Regions from separate parts of the Proteiniborus sp. MB09-C3 genome, predicted to be linked through region 2. Evidence: riboswitches for the same ligand, from Rfam matches in the RefSeq annotation. Region 2 holds a riboswitch; the other holds the start of a gene.
What was found. A riboswitch is a leader RNA that binds a small molecule or an ion and turns the genes downstream of it on or off. The one in region 2 is predicted to bind glycine.

Region 1 (8,165 bases), 1.4 Mb from region 2:
AGGTATGTAGTGATCGTATGCTCCTGCTCCTAGAAAGCACACTAATTCTTCTACACTTTTATTTTTATCTGTAAGGTTTTCCATATGCCTTACAATCTCCATCTCAGACATTGATTCACAAATATTAAGCTTTCTATTTAATTTTAAGTTATCTGGTATGTCTGAAAACAAATCGCTGACAGAGCTTACACCAATGCTTTCAAGCATTCGCTTCTTATCAGCCTCCGTATTTGGTATATATCTATGCATACTATTCCTCCTTACTACAGAAGTCTTCGTATTCCTCAGCATTCATTAATTCTTCAAGTTCTGATTCATCTGAAAGCTCAATTTTAGCAATCCAGTTCGCATATGGATCTTCGTTAAGTAGGCCTGGTTCTCCCTCTAGCTCTTCATTTGCTTCAACTACTTTACCTGATACAGGAAGATAAGAATCTGAAGCTGCTTTAACTGATTCAACTACTGAGAAAACATCTCCTGAATTCAGTTCATCGTCAACTTGTGGTAATTCAACATAAACAATCTCTCCTAGTTTATGTTGTGCAAAATCTGTAATTCCAATATAAGCTTCCTTTCCTTCTACCTTAATCCACTCATGATCATTTGAATATAAAAGACCTTCAACTATTTTCATAAAAAAATTCCTCCTTAATTTTAGTATTATTTGTTAATTTGTACTACTGAAGTTTATCTTATTTCTTGTAATGTTTTTGATAAAATCTCTTATCTACTACTTTTGCTTTTAAGCTCCTATTTCTTACTTGTATATCAATTGGAGTATCAAGCTTAGTATAGTCCATATCAAGCATTGCAAATCCTATGTTTTTCTTTAAAGTAGGTGAAAAATATCCTGTTGTCACGAAGCCTATTTTCTTTCCATCTGCATAAACTTCGTATCCGTGTCTAGGAACACCTCTATCGATCATTTCAAATCCTACTATTTTTCTTTTTAATCCTTCTGCTTTTTGCTTTGCTAAGGCATCTTTTCCTATAAAGTTTTCTTTGCTTAGTTTTACGAACATTCCATATCCTGCTTCTAATGGAGTAATATCCTTACCAAGTTCATTTCCATAAAGAGGGAGAGTTGCTTCAAATCTTAGTGTATCTCTTGAGCCAAGTCCTGCTGGTTTAAGTCCTTCTTCTTTTCCAGCCTCCATCAGCTTATCCCATAGAGCTTCTGCATGCTCATTATCAAAATAGATTTCAAATCCATCTTCTCCTGTATATCCTGTTCTTGATATTAAACAATTTGCTCCTGATACATTTACATCTCTTTTTAGATGGAAAAAGCCTATTTCAGAAAGATCTGTATCAGTTAGCTTTTGAAGAATCTTCTGAGCATTAGGTCCTTGAATAGCAACTTCAGATATATCATCTGAAAGATTCTTAATATTAACATCATAGCCTTTTGCATTTTCATTAATCCAGTCCACGTCTTTTTGAACATTAGCTGCATTAATTACAAGGAAATAATGGTCTTCTGAGAATTTGTAAACTAAAAGGTCGTCTACAACTCCTCCTTCTGGATAGCACATAAAGCTATATGCTATTTGATTGTCATTAAGTACTGAAATGTCGTTTGTAACTAAGTATTGAACAAAATCCAATGCTTGTGGTCCTGTAACGTCTACTTCTCCCATGTGTGAAACATCAAATAATCCTGCTTGTGTTCTTACTGCCTCATGTTCTTGCGTTAAACCCTCATACTGTACTGGTAATGCCCATCCTGAATAATCAACTATCTTGCCACCATACTTTAGATGTGCATTGTAAAGCGATGTTTTTCTTGGTTCTGCCAAAATAACTCCTCCCTTCAAATTTTAAAGTTACTTTATTGTGCTTATGGCTAATGTTAATTATGTGATTAAATAAAACATTATATTCACTTTTAAAAGGACATAGTATAGGTATAATATACCCAAATAATAAATAAATCTTACAACATATAATTATACAAATAAAATGTATCAAAAAAGGAATATAACAGCATAGAAGCATTATAAAGCCATGTGCCATTATATTCCTCTGTTTCCTAACCTGAGAGCTTCTGTATCTTATATAATACATTTCTCCTTCGGCGCCGAATAATCGGACTCTTCAGAGTTCCATCTGATGACGATACTTTTGCCTGAAAGTTTCTATAAAAAACCGGCTCATCTTATATTGCTTCTTCGGCTATCTTATTATATAAAGATATCTCACGCCACCTTCATCTAGATACCTAATTCTATTGTGTTTTCCTATTCGTCTTAAATCATAATATAATTTCTAAAAAATATCAATAATTGTTATATTTTTAACTTCTTAATCGTTAAAAAATTAACTATAGCTGCTGAAATTACCTTATATATTATATTTAAGTAGGTTGACGTAATATCTTATGTTATCTTTATTTTAAGTCATATTTATTTGTTACTTTTATACTGCTTATATTAGATAATATTATAATTTCTAGAAAATATCAATAATTATTGCTAAAACTTATTAGGTTTTGTTAAAAAAATCACCATATTTCTTTTTATCGGATTAATAAAAATGTGATAGAATAAAAAATGTAGTGTCATAAATAAAATACAAGCTATTTAAAACTATAGAAGACTTTTGGAGGTAAACGTATATGAGTAATAAATGGTGGGACATGGTTAAAGATTTTCAAATGAAGTTTGGGCATCCTTATAGAGATACTCCTAAGCTTCTCGATGCTGATAGGGTATCTAAAAGATATAACTGGATGCTTGAAGAAATAGATGAGTTTAAAGAAGCAAATGATATTTATGAGCAGGCAGATGCAATGATAGATTTAATGTATTTTGCTTTAGGGACCCTTGTTGAAATGGGGGTCAAGCCTGATAAAATATTTGAAATAGTACATACTGCTAATATGGACAAGCTGTGGAGCGATGGAAAGCCTCACTACAAGGAAGATGGAAAGACCGTTAAACCTGAAGGTTGGGAAGATCCCTATCCAAGAATAAAAAAAGAAATAGACAGTCAAGCTAAATAACATGTAAAATCCTTAATTAGCAGGAGGTAAATAAAATAATTATTTACCTCCTGCTCAACTATGCATTTACATTAGCACCTCTATTGATTTTATTTAATGCGTACATCAATGATGGAATAAATATTAACTGTATAACTATGCCAGGAAGTCCTGTTATTATTCCTCCCTTAACAAATGTAAGGGCCTTCAACTGTACTCCAAAATTTGATGCCAACACAAATACTACTATACCTGCTACTATTCTACCAGCTATCATGGCTATAATAAGCGAGGGTATAGAAGAAAGCTTTAATTTTCTAGTAGCTATGGAAGCAGCTAATCCATAAGTTCCTAGTTCAAAAATCATTATTACTCCCATAGGAAATAAAACTGGCATTCCTGTAAGCGTACCACTAACTAGTGGAGTAATAATACCTAACAATAGGGCTAGATATGGCGGTAATACAAATCCTCCTATTAAAACTGGTATATGCATAGGTAAAAATACTGGTCCTGTTCCTCCAAATAGGTGGAATATCATTGGAAAAACCAGTCCTAAAGCTAATAGTAATCCTGTTAATACTAAATCCTTTGTTGAAAATTTTTTATTCATTTTCTTACCTCCCAAAAAAATTAACCATGAAAGTTTCCTTCTTGGAAAAAACCTTCATGGTCTTATTTTTCTAATATTGTCTTCACTTTTTTAAGCAATTCATCAAAGAGTTGTTTTAATTGATAGCCTTCAAGCCCTATTATTTCAAAATTACATTTACTTACTGGCAATAAAAGCTTTTTAGCTCTGCTGCTTGCAACTGCTTCTGCCATTTTGGGACTTATTTCTCCCATCATTGCATTTGCTGCAATTATTGCCATAGGCCCAATAATAATATCCACCTTGTCGCTCATCCATATTATTGCATTTTCACCTGTAGCTCCATCATTACCTCCGGCTTTTAGCATATTTGCTGTGGCTTGGGAATTCGTCCCCAGTACAATGATTTCAATATCATCTCTTTTTAAAGACTTCAGTCTTTCTACTATTTGACAGCCTATGCCTCCACCTTTTCCATCTATTACGGCGATTTTCATACTATGCCCTCTTTTTCATATTATCTAGAAATTCAGATATTTTTTGAACTAACTCTGTTGGACTATCTACCTTTTGAGATAGTTTCTCTACTGGACACATATCTGTTTTATCTCTATTTTTAATATATGGTGAGCTTTCATCATAAAAAAACTTGATACTACTATCTTCAAATATTTTAATGGCCTCGCTAGAAATAAGCCTTGTATAAAGCTCCTTTATATCTGCATATTTGCATAGAATTGCGGCTGCCTTTCCTATGACTTTATCTGCTACGCTTGCTCCCTTCAACTCCTCTTTAAGCTCACGTACTGCAGTATATATAGGCTTTATTCCCTTATCAATACTTGTAAATAGAATTTTTCCCTCTTTTACTATGGCTAAAGTAAGCTCTTTTTCTTCGAGGATTTCTTTAGCCAATTCCAAATCTTTCATCTGCTCAGCTCCTGATTCTTGAATATGAATATATAATACCAAATTTTATTGTATTTTTCAATTTTATTATTAGTGCTTAAAAACTTCTTAGCTAATTGCTCTAACAGCAAGCATAATTTTTATAATTGTCTTAAACTTCACAAATTTCCCTTGATTTTATGTTATATTTTGTAGTATTATGTAAGTGTTTGTGTAAGTTTCGTGAAAAAAAATAACAAATGGAGGGTAAAAATGTCGATTGTCCTAAATACAGTACAAACCATAGCACTACTAATTTCCTTTATTCTCTTGGGCTACTTTATAAAGAGTAAAGTCCCTATTCTAAACAGGCTATATATTCCAGCACCTTTTATAGGTGGACTTTTATTGTCAATACTTATGTATGTCCTTTCTCCAAAGATAAAAATATCTATCAACTTTTCACTATTCACCGTATTTTTTGCTGGTTTTTTTGCTTCAATAGGGTTGCGTGTAGATAAAAACATTTTCAAGAACGGGATATTTAAGCAAATGGTTTTTCTGGTCATAGTAGTATCAGTTGCTATTATGCAAAATGTATTCATTATCATACTTGGAAAAATCTTTAGTCTTCCAAAGAAAGATATGATTATGTTTAGCTCTCTCAATTTAGTAGGAGACCATTCGTTCGCACAAAACGCTGTTGCACTGGTGGGTGATAATGGAACCGCCTTCTTATCTACTCTTTCTGGTGTTTCAGTATTTTGTGTTATTCTAGCAATTATATCATCTACTATAGTGTTTAAGCTCTTAGAGCCTAAGGCAGATTTTTCAGAGATAGCTAAAACTCCTAATCCAACCTTTACTACCTCAGAGCTTCTAAAATATCTTTTAATATTGTTTGCTGCAACAGGTATTGCTTATATTCCTACTCAATTAGGATTCGGAAAAATATTATCTCCTTTGGGAGGAGGGCTCTTTGCCGGTATTATAATCAGATTCATTTTGGACAAGCTCAATATTTTTAATATACAGTTTTCACATATGAATTTTATTGGCAACATATTTTTATCATTGCTATTAGTTACGGGTTTCGCTTCTTTAGATATATCGACATTAAGTATGCTAACACCCAAAGCCATTTTAATAGTTTTAATGCAGATATCTTGGCTAATTGCTTTTTCATATTTCATAGTTTTTAAAATCTATGGAAAAAATACACTTGCTGCTTACATAGCTACGGGATTAACTGCTATTGGAATTGGATTTCCTCCGAACTCCTTGTCAAGTATTCAGTGTTGTAGTGAAGAAAAAGGAGTTATACCTGATTTGATTTTTATTGTCCCACCTATTGGATCCTGGCTCATAGGTTTAATAAATCCTCATATAGTAAATTGGTTTTTTAGTTTTTAATATAATTTTTAATAAGCTGATGCTCTGGTATAGCAGATCATCAGCTTATTTTATAACTCATAATAAAATACGTTTCAACAAAACCCTTCACGATTTCAAAACTTCAATTAAGGCCTTTCGTTATTGTATTAGCTAATCTCCCTGAGTATCTAGTTCTAAAAGCTCTGAAACAGTTACAAAGCTAAATCCCCTTTTCTTCAACTCAGGTAATATTATCTCTAGTGCTTCAATTGCTTCACATTCACCTTCTGCATAATCATGTAATAGTATAATATCTCCATTCTGTGCATTTGATAAAATCTTCATTACAATATTATCTACTCCTGGATGATTCCAGTCTAAGGAATCCTGTGTTTCTGTCCATAGAATTATCCTATATTCGCTTTCCTTCAATACATTTAGTAATTTTTCACTATAGAAACCAAAAGGCGGTCTAAATAATCTAGGACTTTCTCCTGTTATCTTAAAAATAATATCTTGAGTTTTTTCTATCTCGCTCTTTATAACTTCCTCAGAGGATTTTTTTATATCTACATGACTATAAGAATGGTTCCCTATTTCATGTCCTTCTTCTTTTACCTGCAACAATGTTTTTGAATACCACTCTGCATGTTTTCCTAAAACAAAAAAGGTAGCCTTTGCATTATTCTCTCTTAAAACATCTAAAACTTTAGGCGTAAATCTGGGATGTGGTCCATCATCAAAAGTTATTGCTATGACTTTTTCATATGTAATTCCTTTCCTGATCACCTCTTTTTCTTCGACACGATGACTTACCACATCAATTATGTTTTTGAAAGAGCTTATAGATTTGTCTTTCCAAAAAATTATTGTGCTTAAAATCATTATAATAACTATAAGTACTTTGACAATAGTGTTGTTATTCATAAACATCACCTTTTATTTTATATATTTATATTTTTACTTTCTAAATGAATTGCATTATAATTATATGCAGTCTTTTGTTACACTAATGCTTTAAATAAACTCAAACTAAATAGTAAATATTGAATATATCTTTTACATACAATAAAATGATATTAGATAGCTTTTTAGCAAACCTAATGAATGGGGGTATTTGTATATGAATTGGTTTGTACCTACACTCTCTATACTTCTTGTGCTGAATGTTTTCTTAGCCTTCATATTAATTTTTCTTGAGAGAAAAGATCCTTCCGCTACATGGGCTTGGCTTATGGTTTTGCTCTTAGTCCCATACTTAGGCTTTATACTTTATCTAACTTTAGGTCAAAATCTTAGTAGGCAAAAAATATTTGACACAAAAACAGAAGAGGATCAGATGATAGGAAAAGTCCTATTAGAACAAATGTCATATATACAAAATAATGAAATAGTTTTCAATGATGAAGAAATGATAAATTATCAAGATATGATAAGAATGCAGCTTATTAGCGATGACTCAATATTCACTCAGGATAATGAAGTCGAAATATTTACAGATGGTAATGAAAAATTTGCTGCACTTCTTGATTCCATAGAAAAAGCAAATGACCATATCCATATGCTCTATTACATAATTAAAAATGATAGCCTTGGTAAAAAAATTGTGGCTGCTCTTACAAAAAAAGCTGCTGAGGGAGTTGAAGTAAGACTTCTTTATGACGCACTTGGGGGAAGAACTCTTCCTAAAAGATTTTTTAATGAATTAATTAAAGCCGGTGGAAAAGTAGCATCATTTTTTCCTTCTAAAATACCTCTCATTAATTTAAGGATTAATTATAGAAATCATAGAAAGCTTGCAATCATAGACGGCAAATGTGGCTTTATAGGAGGCTTCAATATTGGAAATGAATATTTAGGACTGAGCAAAAAATTTGGATATTGGAGAGACACACACCTTAAAATAGAAGGCAGTGCCGTACTTATGATGCAAACAAGATTTTTTCTTGACTGGAGACATGCATCAAAGGAAAAAACTGCATATGATGAAAAATACTATCCATTAATACAGTCTAAGGGAAAAACAGGAATACAAATTGTCTCCAGTGGTCCAGACTCAGAACAGGAGCAAATAAAAATTGGCTATATTAAAATGATAGCTTCGGCAAGAGAAAGTATATATATTCAAACACCATATTTTGTTCCAGATCAAAGTATACTGGAAGCTCTTAAAATTGCTTCCCTTTCCGGAGTCGATGTAAAGATAATGATACCAAATAAGCCAGACCACATGTTTGTTTACTGGGCATCCTACTCATATATAGGAGAATTGCTAGATTCTGGAATAAAGGCTTATACTTACGAAAATGGATTTATACATGCAAAAAC
Region 2 (8,165 bases):
TGCATCCACTCCATCAGCTTTAAGTTCTTTAGCAAACTCCGCTGCGAATGCTTTTGAACTTGCAACTGCTGTACCATTACCAACTGTAGTATAAAAATATCTGTGTAATTCTCCGATTTTGCCTTCCTTTTCCATATCCCTAAGAACATCTACAGGAAGAACTCTATCAGCATCATTGTTTGCATATGTTGGATCATAGCCACCATGAGCTGTTTCATAAGTTGCTTCTGTTAAATCTTCTACTCCAGAAATATCGTATTTACCATATTTGGAAGCACTTGAAGATTCAATGTGATCTGGGTTTCCTTTTGGAACTATACCACCAGAAGTAACTAATGCAATTTTAGCTTTTGTAATATCCTTAACTGCTGGATTTGGATCTACTCTATCAAAATCAGGCATTGGGAACTCAGTAACGAATTTTTCTCCCTTAAGCTTCTTAATAAGCATTTCAACAGCTCTTTCAGAGCCTCTTTTATCAACAAATACATTCTTTCTGATTCCTCTAGAAATATATCCTTCTTCAGCTGGTGAACCAATTTCTTCGCCTCTAGTTAATTTAAGAGCTAAGCCCGCCATAGTTTTTACTGCTGGCCTCATACCTGCTGCATTATTTTTTGTTTCAACTATATATACACTTTTCTTGAACATATCTGCTCCAGGATTTTCAATGTACATACCAGTTAAAACAGGGATTCCTAGTTCATGCTTAACAGCATCAGTAATCGTTCCACATGCAACACCATATCTACCTGCGTTAAAAGCTGGTCCAGCAATGAATAAATCAGGGTTGTATTTTTTAATCATGCCGATTACTTCTGCTTTTGCTTCTTCTAGGTTTTCATTAAAGTAAGAGTCACCACAAATGATTGTAGCAACAATTTCAGCCTCATCACCAAAGCTTGCAGACAATGCTAAACCTGGTCCAACTACTCCTTCTCTTACTTCTGGTCTATGATCAGCTTTTTCTTCTCCACCGATTCCAGCAAAGAATTGATTTATATAATGAACAACTTTAATTTTACTCATTAGTTTCCCCCCTCTCGTATTTTTGGGTAATTTGGGTTATCACTTAATCATTAAATTTACAATATTCATTTCTTATTGAGCTTACTTCGTTTACTATATCATCAACGTCAAGAACCATTTCCATCATACCAATTTGTTCGTCATATACATCAGCGTCAAATTCATCTTTTATTTCTGGCTCTACAACGTGATATACTCTAAGTCCTAACTGGACTCCTGCTAATGGACCTGCAAAAGTTGGATCTCCTGCTGTAACTGTTTCTGCTGCTAAACCTGCAGCTTCACCTTCAGCAGCACCTAAAAGAACAACTATGTTCTCTGCTCCGTGCTTTTCAGTTAAATCCTTAACTCTTTGTTGATTTTCTAGGTCCATAGCGCCTGCAGCCGTTCAGACAAAACACTCTGTAGATGCGAAAACTACTTCTGCGCCAGTATTTTTAAGACATTCTTCTACCGCTGGTGCTGGTATACCGTCTCTATCGCCTATTACGATAACTTTTTTACCGTCTAATAGTCCCATCATCACACTTCCTTTCATTTTTTTATATATGTTTTCAATTATTAGAATCCTCTTGCTGTTAGCTTATTGAAGCCAAGTTCGTTTGTTGCACCTGTAATCGCTTGAAGCTCTACTACTATTGAACCATCATCCTTTAAGCTTCCATCAAATCCACCAGCAATTATATTTACTGGTTCAAGATATCCAATTACTTTATTTAATGCCGGTAATTCTATTACTTCATTGGCATTTCCACCTGTTACAACTGCATCTGCTAGTGAATCGGCATCTGCTAATGATTGAGATGCACCATCTCTACCTGCATATTCATCAGTTACTATAACAGTTTTTATACCTTTTCTTTCAATTTTCTTACAGTTCATTATTAGGTCAGTATCAGGGTTACCAAAGCCTTCTTGTGATATAACAACACCGTCTACTCCTAAATATTCTGCTAATTTAGCAGACCAGTTTGATGATCTTTCTTTATCTGCTAGATAGACATTTTCATTTGTGATAATTACTCCAACAAAGTTTAATTCTTTGCCATGCTTTTCAAACAAATCATGTACAACAGGATTATTTAAATGATGGTAAGTTGTATTCTTGTCACAAGCAGAAACACAGTTACCACTTATGATAGCACCATCTAATAATTCTGTTGGGTAAATTAATGTTGAAATAGTTTGCTTAGCATCGACACCATAAACATAAGTATCATGCATTAAGCCCTGACTTTGAAGCATTAATACATATGCTACCTTTGGAAGCTCTGGATATTTTTGAATTCCCTGTAGTAAAGGTAATGTTTCAAATACCTTGACCTCGTCTGGGTTTACATCCTTACCAGCTTCTCCAAGATATGCTGCTGCTTTTAAGCCTGCAAATCTAACGGTTCTTTCATGGTCATGCTGCTTTAAGCCATCTTTAGGTTGAATCACTAAAACAACGTTGTTTGTTTTTGAAAATGGCGTATAGTCTGCTCCTGGTCCAGTCATGTCTATGATACCTTCTTGGAACGCAACTACCTTACCTGTTGTAACAACTGCTGCACCCTTTAGTACATGAGTTCTTCCTGTACCTACAGTCTCAACCTTTGAAAGTACTCCAGGGAATATTCCACCAGGACCTTCAGCCTTAACTCTTGGCTCTATTACATCCTTAACTGGTGTAATTCTGACGCTTTCACCTGGTCTTGCCAACTCTACCTCTACACTTTTGATGTTTTCGTCATCGCTTATTGCTGCAATAAGCTCTTCTTTGTTGACAAATAAAATCCCATTTTCTACTTTTGTTTTGTCTCCAAACTGTACATCCTTAATGATAATGTTACCTATTTCTAGGCGCATAGAGTTCACCTCCTCTTAATATTTCACTTATGCCATGTATTTATTGTAACCCTATAGGATAGGTTTTATAACCTATTCTATAGGTCGGTTACCTAAGCAAATTTTAGATAAATATATTAAATATATTTTTGAATCATGGACTCTATATTTGCTGGTGTAGCATCGTCTTTTACTAATTCATCAATTTTTTGTCCATCTTTGTAAATTGCTATAACTGGTAAACCTAATATTTTTTGTGAAATTGCAAGTCTTCTAGCCTTACCCGTGTCTAAGCTAGTAAATTTCATTTTTCCATCATATTTTTCTGCCAGTTCATGAACATGTGGCATTAATGCTTTACATGGTTCACAACCCTCACTCCAAAAATCCACTAATACATGTCCCTCTGCTTTAAGTACCTCTAGTTCAAAAGTATCCTTATCAACTGCTAACATGGATATCCCTCCTATAATTTTTGTTTTTTTATTTAAAAAAATTGTTTTATTCCTCGAAAACGCTTTCAATGTACCTCTCAGCTTGTGTAGCAGCTATTGCACCATCTGCAGTTGCAGTAACTACTTGTCTTAAAGATTTTACTCTACAATCACCTGCTGCAAATACTCCTGGTATATTAGTTTTCATATTATCATCAGTTATTATATAGCCATTTTCCATTTCTACCATTCCATTAAATAGTGATGTTACTGGGTCATATCCTACGAAAACAAATACTCCGAATGTACCGTCATCCTCATCTGCAACTATTTCTGTTATTTCACCAGTTACTCTGTTTTCAAGTACCATTGACTCCAATATACCTTCACCTTTTACTTCCTTAACTACTGAATTCCAAATAAAGTTTATTTTATCATTTTTAAAAGCTTTTTCTTGAATTGATTTTGCTGCCCTTAGCTCATCTCTTCTATGAACTATAGTAACCTTTCTGGCAAATTTAGTTAAATACATTGCTTCTTCAACTGCCGAGTCTCCTCCACCAATTACATATACTTCTAAATCAGTAAAGAAATCAGCATCGCAAGTTGCACAGTATGAAACACCTTTTCCTGTAAGCTCTTTTTCTCCTGGACAGCCCATTGGTCTTGGTTTAGCACCTGTTGCAATTATTATAGACTTTGCATGGTATTCACCCTTAGCACCTTTAATCACTTTTATCTTGTCTTGTAATTTAACTTCTTTTACTTCGTCTAGTACTCTTTCTGCTCCAAATTCATCTGCTTGCTCAACCATTCTTGCAATTAAAGATGGTCCAGAAGCGTTTTCAACTGAGCCTGGATAGTTAGCCACTTCTTCAGTAGTAACTATTTGTCCACCTGCTTTTTCTCTTTCTAATATTAGAGTCTTCATTTTTGCTCTTGCTGCATATAATCCTGCTGCTAAACCTGCAGGACCTGATCCAATTATTATTGTATCGTATAAGTTTGTCATGTGCCTCACTCCTTTATTTTGTAATAATTATACCCATTAAGTTTTATGGTTAACATTTATAAGGTATAGACATGTGACTTCATTGCTTGCAAAAAGCCTATTACCAACTAAAATTTACCCAAATCTGCCAAGTTTTATACAGGGCTAAATCACGTTATTAAGTACATTTTCAATTAGGGATAAGTCTACGGTTTGAAAGTCAAAAAGTGCAACATTATTCCAATCTGGCGTTGGTCTATTGCTAATAAATTTCCTAGTAGTTACTATAGCACTTTCTATAAGAGTTAAAGAATTCATATCTAACTGTTTTTTATCTTTTGAAATAATAACAGTCCTATATGGAGTTTCATTAGGCTTGATACTGCCTGCTAAAGGATGGGATAAAAGCTCGTGTCCTAGATGGATTTTGTCTCTCACGGTTTCCAAAATACCTATGTAATCTTTATCATAAAATTCTATTTCATATAAGGCTGCAAATCTTTCTCCTATCAATGGATTGTTTGTAACTATTATTTTGCCCACTGGTTTCACCCCTTACAATCCTTTAAAATTTTGAACAAAAAAACAGAATAGAAGTAACATTATTATGTGCCCCTCTACTCTGTTCTAAACCTGAGAGATTCTTCTTTTTTCAAAGAATTGCCCCTTCGGTGCCATAGGCTTTCCAGAGAACTGTCCAAATACGGTCCTTTTGCCTGAGAGCTTCTCCATAAATGGCAAACTTATGACTTACTCCTTCGGCGCCAATATATATTGGTCTCTTCCGCATCCTTCATCCAGTTTTATTTCAATTATAGAATTGTTAAATAAAAATCAATGTTTGTATTTAAAATTATTATAATATATAAACAATTTGTGCACAATACCTTTTTTCATGTTTTTGTAAGAAAATTTCTTAAATATCTTTAACATTTGCCATATTTCCGTAGAAAAGCACATATACCTGCGCTTTTCATATTATTTAAGAGCATCTAAAATATACATTGCAATATTTGACGAATGATCTGATATTCTTTCAAGATTACTTATTAAATCAAGAAAGACGATTCCTGAGCTAGGCTCACATGATTGTGTATTTAATCTTTCAATATGACTTTCTCTATAATGCTTTTCCATTATATCAACCTCTGCTTCAAGATTGATTACTTCCTCTGAAATCCTTGGATCGGCAGTTTTAAATGCTAATAGAGATTTACTAAATACATCCTCCACCTTATCAAACATTATATGCAGCTCATCAAGAGCTGTGTCTGTAAACCAAAGCTTGTTATCTATTCTATTTTGACATAATTCCGCTATATTATCTGCATGATCTCCCACACGCTCAATGTCGTTAATCGCATGGAATAGTGTAGTTACAGTTGAATGCTGCTCATCTGTAAGAGGTGCATTGGAAAGCTGGATTAGGTATTTTGTTATATCTCTTTCAATTTCATTTATCCTTTTTTCTTCCTCAAAAACCTTCTGAACTAATTTCTCATCCTTTGAATAGAATGCTTCAATGGCAGTCCTCAGATTATCTCTCACTATTTTTCCCATTCTTAGTACTTCCTTACTTGCTTGACCTACAGCTATAGAAGGAGTTTCAATAATTCTTGTATCTAAATATTTTAAGCCATTAATTACTTCCTCTTCATCCCCTTTAATTAGCTTTTTAGCAGCTAGAACTAATAGTCCTGCAAAAGGGAATTGAATTGCTACATTTAGTAAATTAAATAGTGTATGAGAATTTGCAATTTGTCTTTGTATATCATTTGGTGAAAATTTTATTACTATAGCTTCTACAGGCTTTCTTAATATAACCATAAAAATTATAGTTCCTACTACGTTAAAAAGAAAATGCATAAGTGCTGCTCTTTTAGCTGTTTTATTAGCTCCAATACTTGAAATAAGTGCAGTTGTCGTAGTTCCTATGTTATCACCAAAAAGAATGGGTAATGCTATATCTATAGTTATAAGACCCTGACTAGCAAGAGCAAGCAACAATCCGATAGAAGCACTACTGCTTTGTACTAGAGTGGTCAATCCAAAGCCTACTATAATTCCTAAAACTGGATTTTTAAGACTAGTTATCAAATCTTTAAAAACTTGTGAATTTCCTAATGGTTTCAAATGGCTAGACATGAAGTCCATTCCTATAAAAAGAATACCAAATCCAATAAGTATCTCAGCTATCTCCTTATTTTTTTTCTTAGAAGAAAATAGCCAAATTGCAACACCTATAGCTACTACAACAGGTGCATAATCGCTTAATTTAAAAGCTATAAGCTGTGCTGTTACTGTAGTTCCTACGTTAGCACCCATTATTACACCAACTGCTTGATTTAATGTCATTAAGCCAGCATTTACGAACCCTATAACCATTACAGTTGTAGCACTACTGCTTTGGATAACCATGGTTACAGCTGTACCTACAATTACTCCCATTAATCTATTGCTGGTTAATACCTCTATAAGTTTTTTTAGCTTCTCTCCAGCAGCTTTCTGAAGGCCTGTCCCCATAAGATTCATTCCATATAAGAATAATCCTAGTCCTCCTAATACACCAAAAGCAATTTGCATAATAAACCTCCTGTTTTTTAAAATATTCTTTCATAATGCTAAAGAATTATTTCATAAATTATATCAGGTTGGAAAATTTAAGCTGTCTTAGCACCTCATACACTATTATGGCAACAGAATTTGAAAGATTTAAAGATCTAGCTCTTTCATCTTCAACCATAGGTATTCTCATAGTCCTCTCCTGATACTTGGAGAGAATCTCCTTTGGCAGCCCTGCTGTTTCCTTTCCAAATAATAAAAAAGCTCCTTCTTCAAATTTGAAATCCGTATAGCTCTGACGTCCTTTCGTTGTTGCAAAATAAAATTTACTTACATCGTTTTTCTGAAAGAATTCATCTAGGTTCTCATACACATGTAAATCTAGCAAGCTCCAATAATCAAGTCCAGCTCTTTTTACATGCTTATCATCTATAGCAAATCCTAAAGGCTTTACAAGATGTAGTGAGGCACCAGTTGCTGCACAAGTTCTAGCAATATTACCTGTGTTCTGCGGAATTTCTGGTTCTACTAACACGACATTTAGTGGCATTATTTAACCCCCTACTTCAACGTTCATAATTAAAATGTTATTTATACCAACCTAATTGATTTTACTAATCTTTTTTTATAAAGTCAATTGTTAAAATCACTAATTTTCTGCTTTCCCATCAATATCCAATATAAGCATTATGTTCATATCCATTAATGAGGTTTCATAGTCAATTATTGTGACATTTTTATCAATTGATGTATATTTAATATCACAGCCTTCAACTATACAATAGCTACATATCTCCATAGAAACTCCATTCCCATAGAAGCTAGCACATGAATTTCCTATTATAAGCTTTGATAATTTAAAAACAGCCTCTTTAACATCTTTATCAATTTCTATAGCTAAAATGCCTTTCATGTACCTATGGTAGATAACTTTTGAGAGTTCACCTGAAATGCTAATTACTATTTGCCCTGAAATTATGCCTGAAAAACTTACTATCACAGATACCCCATCATAAAGCTTGGTATCTGATGTTTTATAAATCTTCTCATCTAAATCTATATCAACAAATTGCTTAAAAATTTCTTTTGTATTCTTATTAAATATTTCAGCAATCTCTAGACTTGGAATTTTTATCCCTCCAATAATTTCATATCTACACAAAAAAGACTCCAGGAATTATTCCTTAGAATCTATTATTGTGTATTATGCAACTATTTATTCTCATTCTGAATAGCATTTCTTTCATCTTGTATGTTGATTTTATAGATTTTATAGTATACAGCTATATGCTTTTCTTAGATTTTCTTAAGAGATATATAAA

Region 1: linked by a shared signal. The riboswitch ahead of gcvT (glycine cleavage system aminomethyltransferase GcvT) and the one ahead of QO263_RS09340 (GrdX family protein) in region 2 are both predicted to bind glycine.

Annotation. Positions count from the first base shown of each region.
Region 1 is NZ_CP127161.1:548,086-556,250, reverse strand. It holds gene gcvPA (aminomethyl-transferring glycine dehydrogenase subunit GcvPA) at 1-249, opposite strand, end outside; gene gcvH (glycine cleavage system protein GcvH) at 251-634, opposite strand; gene gcvT (glycine cleavage system aminomethyltransferase GcvT) at 693-1,799, opposite strand; glycine riboswitch at 2,016-2,111, opposite strand; gene QO263_RS02645 (pyrophosphohydrolase domain-containing protein) at 2,618-3,004, shown strand; gene QO263_RS02640 (ECF transporter S component) at 3,063-3,596, opposite strand; gene QO263_RS02635 (DUF3842 family protein) at 3,659-4,072, opposite strand; gene QO263_RS02630 (DUF1893 domain-containing protein) at 4,074-4,505, opposite strand; gene QO263_RS02625 (sodium/glutamate symporter) at 4,737-5,876, shown strand; gene QO263_RS02620 (polysaccharide deacetylase family protein) at 6,009-6,764, opposite strand; gene cls (cardiolipin synthase) at 6,961-8,165, shown strand, end outside.
Region 2 is NZ_CP127161.1:1,939,604-1,947,768, reverse strand. It holds gene grdB (glycine reductase complex selenoprotein B) at 1-1,029, opposite strand, end outside; gene grdA (glycine/sarcosine/betaine reductase complex selenoprotein A) at 1,073-1,549, opposite strand; gene QO263_RS09355 (glycine/sarcosine/betaine reductase component B subunit) at 1,591-2,877, opposite strand; gene trxA (thioredoxin TrxA) at 2,994-3,311, opposite strand; gene trxB (thioredoxin-disulfide reductase) at 3,358-4,302, opposite strand; gene QO263_RS09340 (GrdX family protein) at 4,447-4,824, opposite strand; glycine riboswitch at 4,900-4,974, opposite strand; glycine riboswitch at 4,976-5,078, opposite strand; gene QO263_RS09335 (Na/Pi cotransporter family protein) at 5,260-6,864, opposite strand; gene trmL (tRNA (uridine(34)/cytosine(34)/5-carboxymethylaminomethyluridine(34)-2'-O)-methyltransferase TrmL) at 6,923-7,393, opposite strand; gene QO263_RS09325 (chemotaxis protein CheX) at 7,493-8,005, opposite strand; gene QO263_RS09320 (FecCD family ABC transporter permease) at 8,127-8,165, opposite strand, start outside.